Regions from separate parts of the Desulfitobacterium dichloroeliminans LMG P-21439 genome, predicted to be linked through region 3. Evidence: riboswitches for the same ligand, from Rfam matches in the RefSeq annotation. Region 3 holds a riboswitch; each other region holds the start of a gene.
The links. Region 3 has a riboswitch for glycine ahead of gcvT (glycine cleavage system aminomethyltransferase GcvT). Riboswitches for the same ligand answer to the same signal wherever they lie in the genome.
Positions count from the first base shown of each region.

Region 1: another riboswitch for glycine. It lies ahead of DESDI_RS04340 (ACT domain-containing protein); the one in region 3 lies ahead of gcvT (glycine cleavage system aminomethyltransferase GcvT).
Region 2: another riboswitch for glycine. It lies ahead of DESDI_RS16900 (alanine/glycine:cation symporter family protein); the one in region 3 lies ahead of gcvT (glycine cleavage system aminomethyltransferase GcvT).

Region 1 is NC_019903.1:934,677-939,346, reverse strand. It holds gene DESDI_RS04350 (LytR/AlgR family response regulator transcription factor) at 1-382, shown strand, start outside; gene DESDI_RS04345 (PFL family protein) at 538-1,905, opposite strand; gene DESDI_RS04340 (ACT domain-containing protein) at 1,918-2,217, opposite strand; glycine riboswitch at 2,363-2,457, opposite strand; gene DESDI_RS04335 (flavodoxin family protein) at 2,684-3,271, shown strand; gene DESDI_RS04330 (IS1380-like element ISEcp1 family transposase) at 3,368-4,630, shown strand.
Region 2 is NC_019903.1:3,575,552-3,580,221, reverse strand. It holds gene DESDI_RS16905 (VOC family protein) at 1-183, shown strand, start outside; gene DESDI_RS16900 (alanine/glycine:cation symporter family protein) at 292-1,674, opposite strand; glycine riboswitch at 1,824-1,917, opposite strand; glycine riboswitch at 1,923-1,998, opposite strand; gene rnk (nucleoside diphosphate kinase regulator) at 2,373-2,789, shown strand; gene DESDI_RS16890 (glutamine--tRNA ligase/YqeY domain fusion protein) at 2,824-4,482, shown strand; gene DESDI_RS18150 (hypothetical protein) at 4,600-4,670, opposite strand, start outside.
Region 3 is NC_019903.1:2,831,001-2,835,670, forward strand. It holds gene gcvPA (aminomethyl-transferring glycine dehydrogenase subunit GcvPA) at 1-316, opposite strand, end outside; gene gcvH (glycine cleavage system protein GcvH) at 318-704, opposite strand; gene gcvT (glycine cleavage system aminomethyltransferase GcvT) at 797-1,894, opposite strand; glycine riboswitch at 1,984-2,059, opposite strand; glycine riboswitch at 2,061-2,166, opposite strand; gene DESDI_RS18440 (sugar diacid recognition domain-containing protein) at 2,279-3,139, opposite strand; gene ileS (isoleucine--tRNA ligase) at 3,380-4,670, opposite strand, start outside.

The sequences.
Region 1 (4,670 bases), 1.7 Mb from region 3:
TCTGGATAGCCTTTTTCTGGATTCACATAAAGAAGAGGCTGCCTTAAATATTAAGACAGCCTCGGGAGTGATGCGTATACCCTTTAGTAGGCTAGAGTTTTTAGAAGTCATCAATAAGAAGCTATATTTTCACATCAATGATGGCAGTGTAAAAGAAATCTATGGTTCGCTCTCCGACTTTGAGCCTGAGCTACTGAGCCGTGAAGAGTTCGTTAAAGTGCACCGTTCGTGTATCGTAAATATGTGCTGTATACAGGAAATAAACGGCAGAGAACTTATTACATATGCTCATCAAAGCGCTCCTATATCAAGGCTACTTTACGGAAAAGTAAGAGAAGCTTATATGCAATATTTGTTTGTGGAAAAAGGGATCCAACCATAACTTCTCCTACTCATAAACTGTCACCTTTTTCTCTTATCTTAGTGTCCAGTTTATCATACCATTTCCAACCTCCAATTGTTGGGTATGTCTAACAATTGGGTGCAGTTCATCAAAGCTGCTTGTTCCTTTTTCTATATCTGCTATGTCCTCTTCACTTAATTCGACAGACTCGTGATCGGCGCCGGAATTCTGCCCCCGCGGCGGATAAAGTCACGGGAGGAAAAGGGATTAAGCCTAATGACCGGAGCTCCTCCCAACAGTCCACCAAATTCTACCCGCTCGCCGACCTTTTTGCCGATGGCGGGAATGACCCGCACCGCGGTTGTCTTCTTATTAATCATCCCAATAGCTGCTTCATCGGCTATAATACCGGCAATCGTCTCCGGCTCGACATCCCCGGGAATCGCAATCATATCCAAGCCCACGGAGCAGACACAAGTCATAGCCTCCAGCTTTTCAATGCTTAAAGCCCCCTCCTCTACCGCGCGAATCATGCCCGCATCTTCCGAGACAGGAATAAAGGCTCCGCTCAACCCTCCCACATGGGAGGAGGCCATGGCGCCACCCTTTTTCACGGCGTCATTGAGCAAGGCCAAGGCAGCGGTGGTTCCATGAGCTCCGCAGCGCTCCAGTCCCATATTCTCTAGAATTTCTGCCACACTATCCCCTACAGCTGGGGTAGGAGCTAAGGAAAGATCCACAATCCCAAAGGGTACATTAAGAACCTTGGAAGCCTCGCGACCGATGAGTTCACCCATGCGCGTAATCTTAAAGGCTGTGCGTTTAATCAGGTTGGCTATTTCCCCTAAATCCGCTTCCGGACTTTTCTTGACTGCATGGGCCACCACCCCGGGGCCACTAACCCCTACGTTGATCACCGTCTCCGGCTCACCTACCCCATGAAAGGCTCCAGCCATAAAGGGGTTATCTTCCGGCGCATTGCAGAAGACAACCAACTTGGCAGCGGCAATACCATCTTGGTCTGCAGTGCGTCGAGCGCATTCGAGGATGACTTCTCCCATGGTTAAAACCGCATCCATATTGATCCCGGTTTTCGTAGAACCGATATTTACCGAGGAGCAAACTCGTTTTGTTTCTGCTAAGGCTTGCGGAATCGCCGCGATGAGAGCCCGATCTCCTTTGGTTAATCCCTTTTGGACTAAGGCTGAAAAGCCTCCCAGAAAGTTGATTCCCACTACCTCTGCCGCTCGGTCCAGTGCCTTAGCTAAACGCACCATTTCTTCCGGGTTAAAGCTTGAACCGAGAAGAGCGATCGGGGTTACGGAAACCCGCTTGTTGACGATGGGAATTCCATAGCGAGCAGATAGACTTTCACCTACACTGACGAGATGCTCCGCTTGCTGAGTGATTTTATCATAGATCTTTTGTTCCACACGCTGAACATCATCTCCGGCACAATCCAACAAGCTAATACCCATAGTGATCGTACGGATATCGAGGTTCTCATTCTCAACCATCTCGATGGTTTGAAGTATTTCGTGGGGAGCGATATGCATTTTCATCCTTTTACCCCCTTAAACTCGATGCATGAATTCAAAAATATCTTCATGCTGAACATTGACTTTTAACCCACGGGGTTCTCCCTCACTCTGCAGCTGCTTGGTGAGATCCCCTAAAGATACGGACGCTTGGGCGACATCCACAATCATAATCATGGTGAAAAATCCCTGGAGGATCGTTTGGCTGAGATCTAAGACATTGATGGATTTTTCAGCTAAACGTCCGGTCAGCCAAGCGATAATGCCAATCTGATCCTTACCGAGAATGGAGATAATCACTCGGTTGGAAGTTTCTTTAGTACTTTCTAAGCTCATTTCCTTTACCCCTTTTCTTCTTGATTTTCTATCGTTCCCATTTTGAGCAATAAAAAAGAGTCAACTAAAAGTTTGACTCTGGTGAGCAAAGAGAATTCATTTAAGCGGCAACATCTAATGCAAGAATCGTAGCCAAAAGCGCCCAAATCTTTTCTCTGTCCTTTTGCCTGAGAGATTGGACAGTATCTTCTACTGTCTTGCCCCTTCGGCGTCCTTACGGAACTCTCCAGAGTTCTGTCCATTTCCAGTTTACCATCGGTTTTACACCCATGCACTCCTGAGAACTTCATCCAGTCCTATTTACTTATATCGTATTATAAACACAATCACTAAAAAAATGCAAACCCAGAACTGATCTCATAATCTTCACAGTTAATTGTTAGCTAGTGAAAAATAAGTACAATCAAAAACGCAGCTGTTATAATGAAGTTATAGATAATAACTAATAAATTGGAGTTGATAAAAAATGAACGTCATCGCGGTAAATGGTAGTCCACGAAAAAAGTGGAATACTGCAACACTCTTACAAGAAGCGCTCAAGGGAGCTCAATCAGTCGGTGCGGAGACCGAATTGGTTCATCTTTATGACTTAAACTTCAAAGGCTGTATCAGTTGCTTTATATGTAAACAGAGGAACACTAAGTATCTCGGCCATTGCGCCTTAAAAGATGATCTTACCCCTCTCTTAGAGAAAATCCTCATAAGTGATGTCCTGTTGCTGGGTTCCCCAATCTACTTCGGCAATGTTACCGGAGAAATGCGCTCTTTTTTAGAACGGTTGTATTTCTCTAACCTAAGCTATAATGAAGGCCAACGTAGCGTATTTCAAGGCAAGATAGCTTCAGGATTTATCTATACAATGAATCTCCCGGAAAGCAATTCACAGCAGATGGGTTACGAATTCTTATATAATGGCAACGCGCGCAGTCTAGAACTCCTAAATGGACCTACAGAATATCTACTTCCTAGATTCTACGTCAGTACTTCAAAAAGCATAATCAAAGCCTTGATAAATATGCGTTCCTTCGAAATTCAGCTTTCACCCATTGGGTGAAAGAAAAGTGCTCAAAAATATGTTAAATTATCAGCTTTTATGACTCGATATATGGTAAAATAATAGTAAGAAAAGTAGTAAAAAGGGGTTCTAATTATGATTAATAAAATTGATTTCAAAGCTAAGAATCTAACATCAAATGCAGGTCTTTTTCTGCTCCTTGAGAATGCAAAAAGCAATGGGATTTTTGATTTTATTGAAAATGACCTCGTATTTGATAATGACTCAACAAATAAAATCAAGATGAATCATATAAAGACCATGCTCTGCGGTCACTTCATTGGCATTGATAAGTTAGAACGTCTAAAGCTACTTCAAAATGATCCCCTCGTCAACGAGTTTGATATTTCCGTAAAAGAACCTGAAACAGTGTCACGGTTTCTAGGAAACTTCAACTTCAAGACAACCCAAATGTTTAGAGACATTAATTTTAAAGTCTTTAAAAAACTGCTCACTAAAAGTAAATTGACATCCATTACGATTGATATTGATAGTAGTGTAATTAACGTAGAAGGTCATCAAGAAGGTGCGTCAAAAGGATATAATCCTAAGAAACTGGGAAACCGATGCTACAATATCCAATTTGCATTTTGCGACGAATTAAAAGCATATGTTACCGGATTTGTAAGAAGTGGCAATACTTACACTGCAAACGGTGCTGCGGAAATGATCAAAGAAATTGTTGCTAACATCAAATCAGACGATTTAGAAATTTTATTTCGAATGGATAGTGGCTACTTTGATGAAAAAATTATCGAAACGATAGAATCTCTTGGATGCAAATATTTAATTAAAGCCAAAAGTTATTCTACACTCACCTCACAAGCAACGAATTCATCAATTGTATTCGTTAAAGGAGAAGAAGGTAGAGAAACTACAGAACTGTATACAAAATTAGTTAAATGGGAAAAAGACAGAAGATTTGTCGTATCTCGCGTACTGAAACCAGAAAAAGAAAGAGCACAATTATCACTTTTAGAAGGTTCCGAATACGACTACTTTTTCTTTGTAACAAATACTACCTTGCTTTCTGAAAAAGTAGTTATATACTATGAAAAGCGTGGTAATGCTGAAAACTATATCAAAGAAGCCAAATACGACATGGCGGTGGGTCATCTCTTGCTAAAGTCATTTTGGGCGAATGAAGCCGTGTTTCAAATGATGATGCTTTCATATAACCTATTTTTGTTGTTCAAGTTTGATTCCTTGGACTCTTCAGAATACAGACAGCAAATAAAGACCTTTCGTTTGAAGTATGTATTTCTTGCAGCAAAAATAATCAAAACCGCAAGATATGTAATCATGAAGTTGTCGGAAAACTATCCGTACAAGGGAGTGTATGAAAAATGTCTGGTATAATAAGAATATCATCAATAAAATTGAGTGTTGCTCTGTGGAT
Region 2 (4,670 bases), 740 kb from region 3:
GAACCCTATAATCTTGGTGAAAATGAATTTCATCTCGCCCTCATGGTGGATGATTACGAAGCTGCTCATGAGCATCATCAAAAGATGGGCTGCATCTGTTACGAAAATGAAGCGATGGGGATATATTTTATTAACGATCCCGACAATTATTGGCTAGAGATTTTGCCGGGTTCCAAGACCTAATGAGCAATTGTCTGACCTCACCGATGGAGAATTAAAAGCGAAAGGGTCCTGATTTACACTAGGTAAATCAGGACCCTTCTTTGTTAGAATCAGAACTATTTTCAGTGATTATTTATTCTCGATGACAGGGATAGGCTCCTTTGAGATTTCATCCAAACAATCTTCCCAGAGATACTTCTTCGTCTCTGATACAATCACACCGCTTAAAAGCAAGAGGGCTATAAGGTTTGGAATGGCCATCATTGCGTTCATGGCATCAGCAAGATCCCAGACGAATTGGAGGGTGACAATCGAGCCCAGGAAGACGGCTAGTACCCAGAGAAGGCGATAAGGAAGAATACCCTTTTTGCCCAAGAGGTATTCAACGGCTCGTTCACCATAATAAGACCAACCGAGGATTGTCGAAAATACGAAGGTTAAGAGTCCAAAGGTTAAAACGATTGAACCAACGACAGGAATCTCATTAAAGGCCATCGTTGTTAAATCGCCACCCTTTAACCCTTCTGCAGCGGTTGGATTTTTGATGATACTGCTGACGACAACCAGACCGGTCATTAAGCACACGACAACGGTATCCCAAAAGGTTCCCGTAGCCGAGACGAGAGCTTGACGAACTGGGTTTCTCGTTTGAGCAGCTGCGGCCACGATGGGAGCGGAACCTAAACCGGATTCATTAGAGAAAAGACCGCGGGCGATACCATAACGAGCGGCCATGATGACACTGGCACCGACGAAGCCGCCGCCGGCAGCGGTCGGAGTAAAGGCGGATTCACAAATCAAAGTAACGGCAGGCCATACGTATTGGGAATTCATAATCAGAATGATGATACAACCTAGGACGTAGGCAATCGCCATAAAGGGGACGAACTTTTCACAGACGCGAGCGATGGATTTTACCCCGCCAATGATGACAATTCCTGTCAGGGAAGCTAAGAAAATGCCCGTAATAATGGGATTGATCTGGAATTGGTTATCCAGCATACCGGAGATAGAATTAGCTTGAGTCATATTACCAATACCAAAGGCAGCAATGGATGTAAAGATGCTGAACAGAACCGCGAGCCATTTCATGCCCAGGCCTCTTTCTAGGGCATACATAGGACCGCCGAGCATAGTGCCATCCGATGTTTTGACCCGATATTTTACAGCAAGTAAGGCCTCGCCATATTTGGTGGCAATACCGAATACCCCAGTCAGCCAGCACCAAAGCACAGCGCCGGGGCCACCCAGGGCAACTGCCGTTGCTACGCCGACGATATTACCGGTACCGATGGTTGCCGCCAGAGCAGTCGTCAGGGCCCCGAATTGGCTGACATCTCCAGCAGCATCTGGGTCCTTCGTGAGAGAAAGTTTAATCCCTTTGAAAATATACCTCTGTATGAAACGAGTACGGAAGGTGAGGAATAAGTGCGTACCAAACAGCAAAACAAGAATCGGTGGTCCCCAGAGGTAGCCGTTCAACCAGATGATAAAGTTATGCAAGGCCTCCATAGTTTTTTCTCCTCCTTTAATCTAGGTATCTGCCCCTGCAACCACCAAACGGGGTTGCGCTTTCTATATAAAAAAGAGCCAATCGTAGTGATTGACTCTGAGTAGGCGGATGATGGGTGCAAAATAGGAGAATGCTTAATAGCAATCCCTAGTTAACCTCTGTCCTTTTGCCTGAGAGATTTACAACACATCATTGTATTGCCCCTTCGGCGCCCTTAATTGAGTCTCTCCAGAGTGCTGTCAATTTCCGGTCTTCGACAGGTTCCTGTCACCTGAAAGTTTTGCTTCTTCGGCGGGCGTGAGCCCTTCTCCCGTAAATCTCATCCAGCAAATATTAAGTTAATGATTATCTGACTTTTCTGATTTGTTCAGCATCTTTAAGGAGATATTTATTATTATAAATAAACTATCCATTTTATTCAAGATATTTTAAGAAGAAGAGCTGTAAGTAAAAAATAATTTTTCGAGTGCATCCTAACTCGATGACTTGCCTGAAATCCACAGAAGGATGCCAATAAACCATGGAGGTAGCATAGAGGAAGTAGATATTGCGACTACAGATATTTACTTATTTTAGGAAATAGTATATACTAAGGACAGTGTGTAATCCCTTTTTTTCGAAATTCATAACCATTATTAGCGGCTATCTGGCGATAGTCGCTCTATATTTATCACAAGAAAAGGAAGGTTCAGGAGAAATGAGAAGGAAAATTAGTATCACAGCCGTTGATCAGGAGCGTCTCTTAAAACTTATCAATAAGGAGAGAGAGTTTGGCAGCGCTAAAAACCAGGATTACCTAAAAAATCTTGAGCAGGAATTGAATAATGCGGATGTGGTATCCTCTGCAGAAATTCCTCGTGATGCCATTACTATGAATACCCAAGTAATGCTTAAGGATATGGAGTCAGGAGAAGAAACTACATATACCTTGGTTTATCCTGAGGATGCTGATTTATTGGAGGATAAGATTTCCGTCCTTGCCCCTGTAGGGACAGCTATACTTGGTTATCGTCAAGGGGATACCATTGACTGGAAAGTCCCTGATGGCGTGGTTCGCCTCAAAGTCGAAAAGATTGTTTATCAACCTGAGGCTGCCGGAGACTATGATTTATAGGCCTTAGAACATTCTACAGGAAAGGTTGATATCCATGGACAACGAAAACAAATCTTCCAATTTTCTACGTCATATAATTCTTGAGGATCTGCGGTCAGGAAAAGTAGATCATATCTATACACGGTTCCCCCCCGAACCTAATGGGTATTTACATATTGGACATGCAAAATCCATCTGTTTAAATTTTGGCTTGGGTGACGAATTTAAAGGGAAAACAAACTTGCGTTTTGATGATACTAACCCGGTCAAGGAAGATACGGAATACGTCGAGTCAATTAAAGAAGATGTAAAGTGGCTGGGATTTGAATGGGATAATCTTTTCTTCGCCTCTGATTATTTTGAGGAGATGCATAAAAGGGCAGTGCTCTTGATTAAGAAGGGTAAGGCTTATGTTTGCGATTTAACAGCTGAAGAGATGCGTAAAAGCCGTGGTACCCTGACGGAAGCTGGTCAAGAAAGTCCTTATCGGAACCGAAGCGTGGAAGAGAACCTCGACCTATTTGCAAGAATGAGGCAAGGAGAATTTAAGGACGGAGAAAAGATTCTGCGGGCGAAAATTGATATGTCCTCACCGAATATCAACCTGCGTGATCCGGCGTTGTATCGGATTGCCCATGCAAGCCATCATAATACAGGGGATACCTGGTGTATTTATCCCATGTACGATTTTGCCCATCCTTTGGAAGACGCTATCGAAGGAATAACTCATTCCATTTGCACCTTAGAGTTTGAGGATCATCGTCCTCTCTATGACTGGGTGGTAAGGGAATGTGAGATGGAAAATACCCCGCATCAATATGAATTTGCCCGCTTGAATATGACCAATACAGTTATGAGCAAGCGTAAACTAAAACAGCTGGTGGATGAGAAAGTTGTGGATGGGTGGGATGATCCTAGGATGCCGACCATCTCAGGATTGCGACGTCGGGGCTATACCCCAGAGGCCATTCGTGCCTTTGCTCAAGCCATCGGTGTGGCCAGATCAGAAAGTTTAGTTGATTCAAAAATGTTGGAGCACTTTATTCGTGAGGACCTGAAGCTCAGAGTACCTCGACCCATGGCGGTGATCAGACCCTTGAAAATCGTCATCACCAATTACCCAGAGGGTCAAGTGGAGATGCTGGATGCCGATAATAATAAAGAGAATCCAGAGATGGGCAAACGCCAGATTCCTTTCTCTCGCGAAATCTTCATAGAACAAGATGATTTTATGGAAACACCTCCGCCAAAATACCATCGACTTTATCCGGGTAACGAGGTGCGCTTAATTGATGCTTACTTCATTAAGTGTGAAGAGGTCATTAAGGATGAAGTGGGTACTATTGTAGAGATTCATTGTACTTATGATCCGGAAACTAAAAGTGGCACCGGATTCACCGGGCGTAAGGTAAAGGGAACTATTCATTGGGTAGAAGCTACTCAGGCAGTTCCTGCTGAGTTTCGCCTTTATGATGCGTTAATCCTTGATGATAGGGAAGAAGAGGAAGGGAAAACCTTCTTGGATTATCTCAACCCCAACTCTTTGGAAATCTTACAAGGATTTGTCGAACCCCATATGAGAGCGGCAAGACCACAGGATAAGTTCCAATTCCCCCGTCATGGTTACTTTAACGTTGATCCAAAATATACGACTCCTGAAAAGTTAGTGTTTAACCTAATTGTTTCTCTGAAGAGCTCCTTTGTCATCAAATAAGGCGGCAATGTGAGCATTAATATGGGATAGTCGGTGTAACTCATTGAACTTCAATGGAAATAGAAGAGGCGTTGCCCACGAAGGATTCTTCGTGAGGCAACGCCTCTTTGTGCATTCTTATTTCTCTTTATAGAGGATCAGAACGTAATGCTCCAAGAAGGCTTTCCATTGAATCTCAAGAATTTCAA
Region 3 (4,670 bases):
TGATCTCCGGTTGGTAAGGGGTATAGGCCGTATAAAACTCCGAACGGAGCAGAAGCTGGTCCACATAACTAGGAATGAAGTGCTCATAGGCACCTGCTCCCAGATAAGAGTCATACTCTTCAACGGTGGTATTTTGGGCAGCAAGTCCTTGCATCGACTTCACCAATTCATATTCAGACAAACCTTCCCGAATCTTTAATTGGGCTTGGCGCCGAACGCTTTCTGGGATATCCGCAAAAAGCTCTTCAATGGAGTTGACTCCAATCCGGGCCAGGATCTGTTCTTGCTGGTCCACTGTGTTCGGCACATAATTCATGTTAATGGCCCTCCTCCGCTAGAAACGCTTCATATTCTGCGGCAGACATTAATCCATCTAGATCTTTCAAGTCATCCACTTCTACTTTAACCAGCCAACCCTCGCCATAGGGATCATTATTCAGAAGTTCCGGAGAATCGAGGACCTCTTGATTAAATTCGATGACCTTGCCAGAGACTGATGAGATGATATCCGATACTGCCTTCACAGACTCCACCGTTCCATAAGCTTGCCCAGTTACCACGGTCGTATCGTTCTCCGGTAACTCAACAAAAACTACATCCCCCAAGCTCTCTTGGGCATGTTCCGTGATTCCTAAAACTACCGTATTTCCTTCTACCTTAGTCCACTCATGAGATTTGCTGTACTTTAATTCCACTGGATTCATACATTCATCCTCCTTAATAATGCGGGACTCTAGTCCCTGATTATTGCTTACGTTCGCTGGCATCGACTCAAGTTAGTGGTATGGTGAGATCCCTATTTTTGCCGCTTGTAGAATTGAGAAGGCACAATCTGAGCCTTGACTGCTTTGCCTCGAATCATCACATCGAGTGTTTCTCCTATTTGGGCATATTCCGAGGGAATAAGACCTAAAGCAATGTTTTTATTCAAGGTAGGAGAAAAAGAGCCTGAAGTAATGAACCCAATTTCTTTACCCTCCTTATGAAGAGGATAGTGGGAACGAGCAATCCCCCGCTCGATCATCTCTAGGCCGACGAGCTTACGGGGCACACCTTTTTCCTTCTGAGCCAAAAGAATCTCCTTGCCAATAAAATCCTTTTTCTCCATCTTTACAAAGAAGCCAAGTCCTGCTTCCAAAGGAGTAATATCAGGACCTAATTCGTTGCCGTATAAGGGTAGGCGAGCCTCAAAACGTAGAGTATCGCGAGCCCCGAGCCCGATGGGCTGCACACCTTCTTCACTTCCCACTTCTAAGATTCTCCGCCACATTTGTGATGCCTGTTCAGGGGATAAGTAAACTTCAAACCCATCTTCCCCCGTATACCCCGTCCGTGAAACCAGACAAGGAACGCCATCCACTTCCCCTTGCTTGAACCAGTAATACTTAATTTCCTGCAAATCCATGCCTGTCAACTTTTGCAGAATCCTCTCCGCTTGGGGCCCTTGTATGGCCAATTGCGCATACTCTTGGGAACGATTCACCAGATTCACGGTAAAGTCTTGAGCTTGTTCCTGCATCCAAGCAAAATCTTTATCCGTATTAGAGGCATTGACGACGATTAAGTAATGACTCTCACGAAGCCGATACACGAGCAGATCATCTACGATCCCTCCATCCGGATAGCACATGGGGGAATATTGAATCTGCTCATCCTGCTGGCGGGATAGATCATTGGTAAGTATGTACTGAATAAAGGGAAGCGCATCCTGACCCTCGACCTCCACTTCACCCATGTGAGAGACATCAAAGAGTCCTGCCTGATTGCGCACGGCCTTGTGTTCTTCGATAACTCCTGCATATTGGACAGGCATCTCCCAACCGCCAAAATCAATGAGCTTGGCTCCCAACCTTTGATGTTCTTCATAGAGCGGAGTTCTTTTCAGTTCTGTCACTTCAGCCACCTCCTAAAGTATGAGTATTTGCTAATTCAGCTTAAAAGATGAACACAAATAAAAAAACAGAGGGAATAACGCGTCGCGTTACCTCTGTCCTTTAACCTGAGAGATTACCTTGCGGCTACCCCTTTGGTGTTCTCATCTGAGAAGCTCTCCAGAGTTTCGTCTTCCAGCAGTACTTTTGCCTGAGAGTTTCCCCCAGAATAGATGCGACATTCTGGCCGTTTCTCCTTCGGCGCTCACCTATGAGTCTCTCCTACTGGAATCATTCGAAACCTATTCGATTATCTGCTTTCATTATAGTCAGCTAATGGAGATTCGTCTACACCATTGCCCCTATATTCTAATAATTATTATGTAGAATCAACGATGGTCTACCTCTTAAAGCTTGTGAGCGATACCATTCAGATCATTGCCCACCTGCTGTAATTCTTGAACCATCATAGCGATTTCTTGAGTAGCTTTTGCTTGCTCTTGGGCAATCACATTGTTCTGGAATACACCCTTGACGATTTCCTCCATGGTTTCTTGAAACTTCATCAACAGCTCATTGATCTCATTAGCTGAACGATTGCTTTCGTCGGCTAGCTTTCGAACTTCACCGGCTACCACCGAGAACCCTTTACCCAGTTCACCGGCCCGGGCTGCTTCAATCGCCGCATTAAGTCCTAAAAGATTCGTTTGCTTCGACACACGACGAATAAATTCAGTGACCCCTTCTGTAGCCTTTACTTGCTGCTTAGCCTCTTGGGCGACAGTAGCCACGGTCTGGCTCACACTGGCAACCTCCTCAGAAGAGGCAGCCATTTCTTCCAGGGCTCCTGCGGCTTGCTCTATAGACTCCCCTATATGATCGACATGCTTCTTAAGAATGTCTTTCAGCTCTTCATCACGCAGCAAATAAGCAACCATGGCTGCCGCAACCTTAGCTACAGGAGATACGATGGCAAGAGGTCCTGCAACTCCAAAGGTACCCACTTTCTCTTCTTCTAAAAAAATCGCCAAATTCAAACCCTCACGGACCTGTCCTGAACTATTGGCTTCATCTTCCGCTGTAATTTTGATTTCGTTGATTGAAGTATTCATAATGCGCTGGGCGCCCGTATGTAAAACTCCCAGACGTATCTTTGCTGAGTCAGCGATAATAATGCCTTGGGGGTCACAGACGATGCCATGGTACCCACTTTCCGAGTAAATTAAATCAACAATTCGGTTGGCCAGATTTGCCGTAATTTTTTTCATAATCCCTCTCCCACCTCTGCTGTGCGTCTTAGGGTCAACTCCTTAATGGGCCGTAAAGTATTTAAAAACGCGCAATACTAATACCATTTTTAATAATACTAACTTTTCTAATAATTGTCCATAATTTCGAGGAATTAATTGTGAATAACTACTTTAATTTGGGTTTTAATATAAAGAAAAGACTTACCTGGTAGGTTCCAGGAAGTCTTTTTAGCAACTAAGCAATCAAGTACCTAAGTTTTAAAGATGGCTTACCACCGATGCGCATCTTGGGCATAAGTTCGGATGGTCTTGGTCTTGACCCACTTTAGTATCATAAATCCAGCAACGTTCGCATTTCTCACCGGCTGCCGAGCTCACTGCGATACCAAGCTCTTCCATAGATTCCGCCATGGTGATTCCTTCTGGTTTTCCCTCTCCTGCCTGGTGAACATAAACCTCAGAGACAATAAAAATCTCCGCCAAGTTCGGAATAGCCTTCAAGAATACTTCGAGTTCAGCATTCGGGTAAATCTCGACTCGAGCTGTCAAAGAATGGTTAATTAGCTTATCTTGACGAGCCTTTTCGAGAGCTTTTGTCGCTTCAGAACGCACAGCCAATAGAGTGTCCCATTTCTTCTCCAAAACTTCATCCATCCAGCGGGGATTTACTTTTGGCATTTCCTCGGTTTGGATATTCGAGCCTTCAGCTACGGCGGGGATATATGGCCAAATCTCATCTGCCGTAAAGGTTAATACTGGAGCAATCAGGCGCACAAGAGCATCAAGGACATCATAGAGTACGGTCTGAGAAGCGCGACGCAGAGCGGAATCCTTACCTTCTACATAAAGGCGATCTTTGACGACATCCAAGTAAATAGCGCTCAATTCTACCGCACAGAAGTTATGAACGGTATGATAGACCCAGTGAAATTCATATTTTTCATATCCCTGCAAAACACGGTCGATAACTTTGCCCAGTTGGAGCAAAGCCCAGCGGTCGATTTCCGGCAACTCCTCATAAGCGACCCGATCCTTAACAGGGTCAAAGTCATTGAGATTGCTGAGCAAGAATCTTAAGGTGTTACGGATCTTACGATAGGCTTCCGTCATCTGTTTCATAATCCGCGGCGAGGCTGCAACGTCGTTTTTGTAGTCTGTTGAACAAACCCAGAGTCTGAGGATATCTGCACCCATATCCTTGGCTACTTGTAAGGGATCCACACCGTTACCTAATGACTTGGACATTTTACGTCCTTTTTCATCCACAATGAAGCCATGGGTTAAGACAGCTTTATAGGGGGCCTTGCCATAGGCAGCAACAGATGTCGAAAGGGAGGAATTGAACCAGCCTCGATGTTGATCCGAACCTTCCAGGTAAAGGTCAGCAGGCCAAGCAAGCTCTTCTCGCTCCATCAACACCCCTGTATGACTGGTACCGGAATCGAACCAAACATCCATGATATCGGTCTCTTTGCGGAAGGACTTGCCACCGCAGGAGCAAGCGAAGCCTTCCGGCAAGAATTCTTCAGCCGGACGGATAAACCAGGCA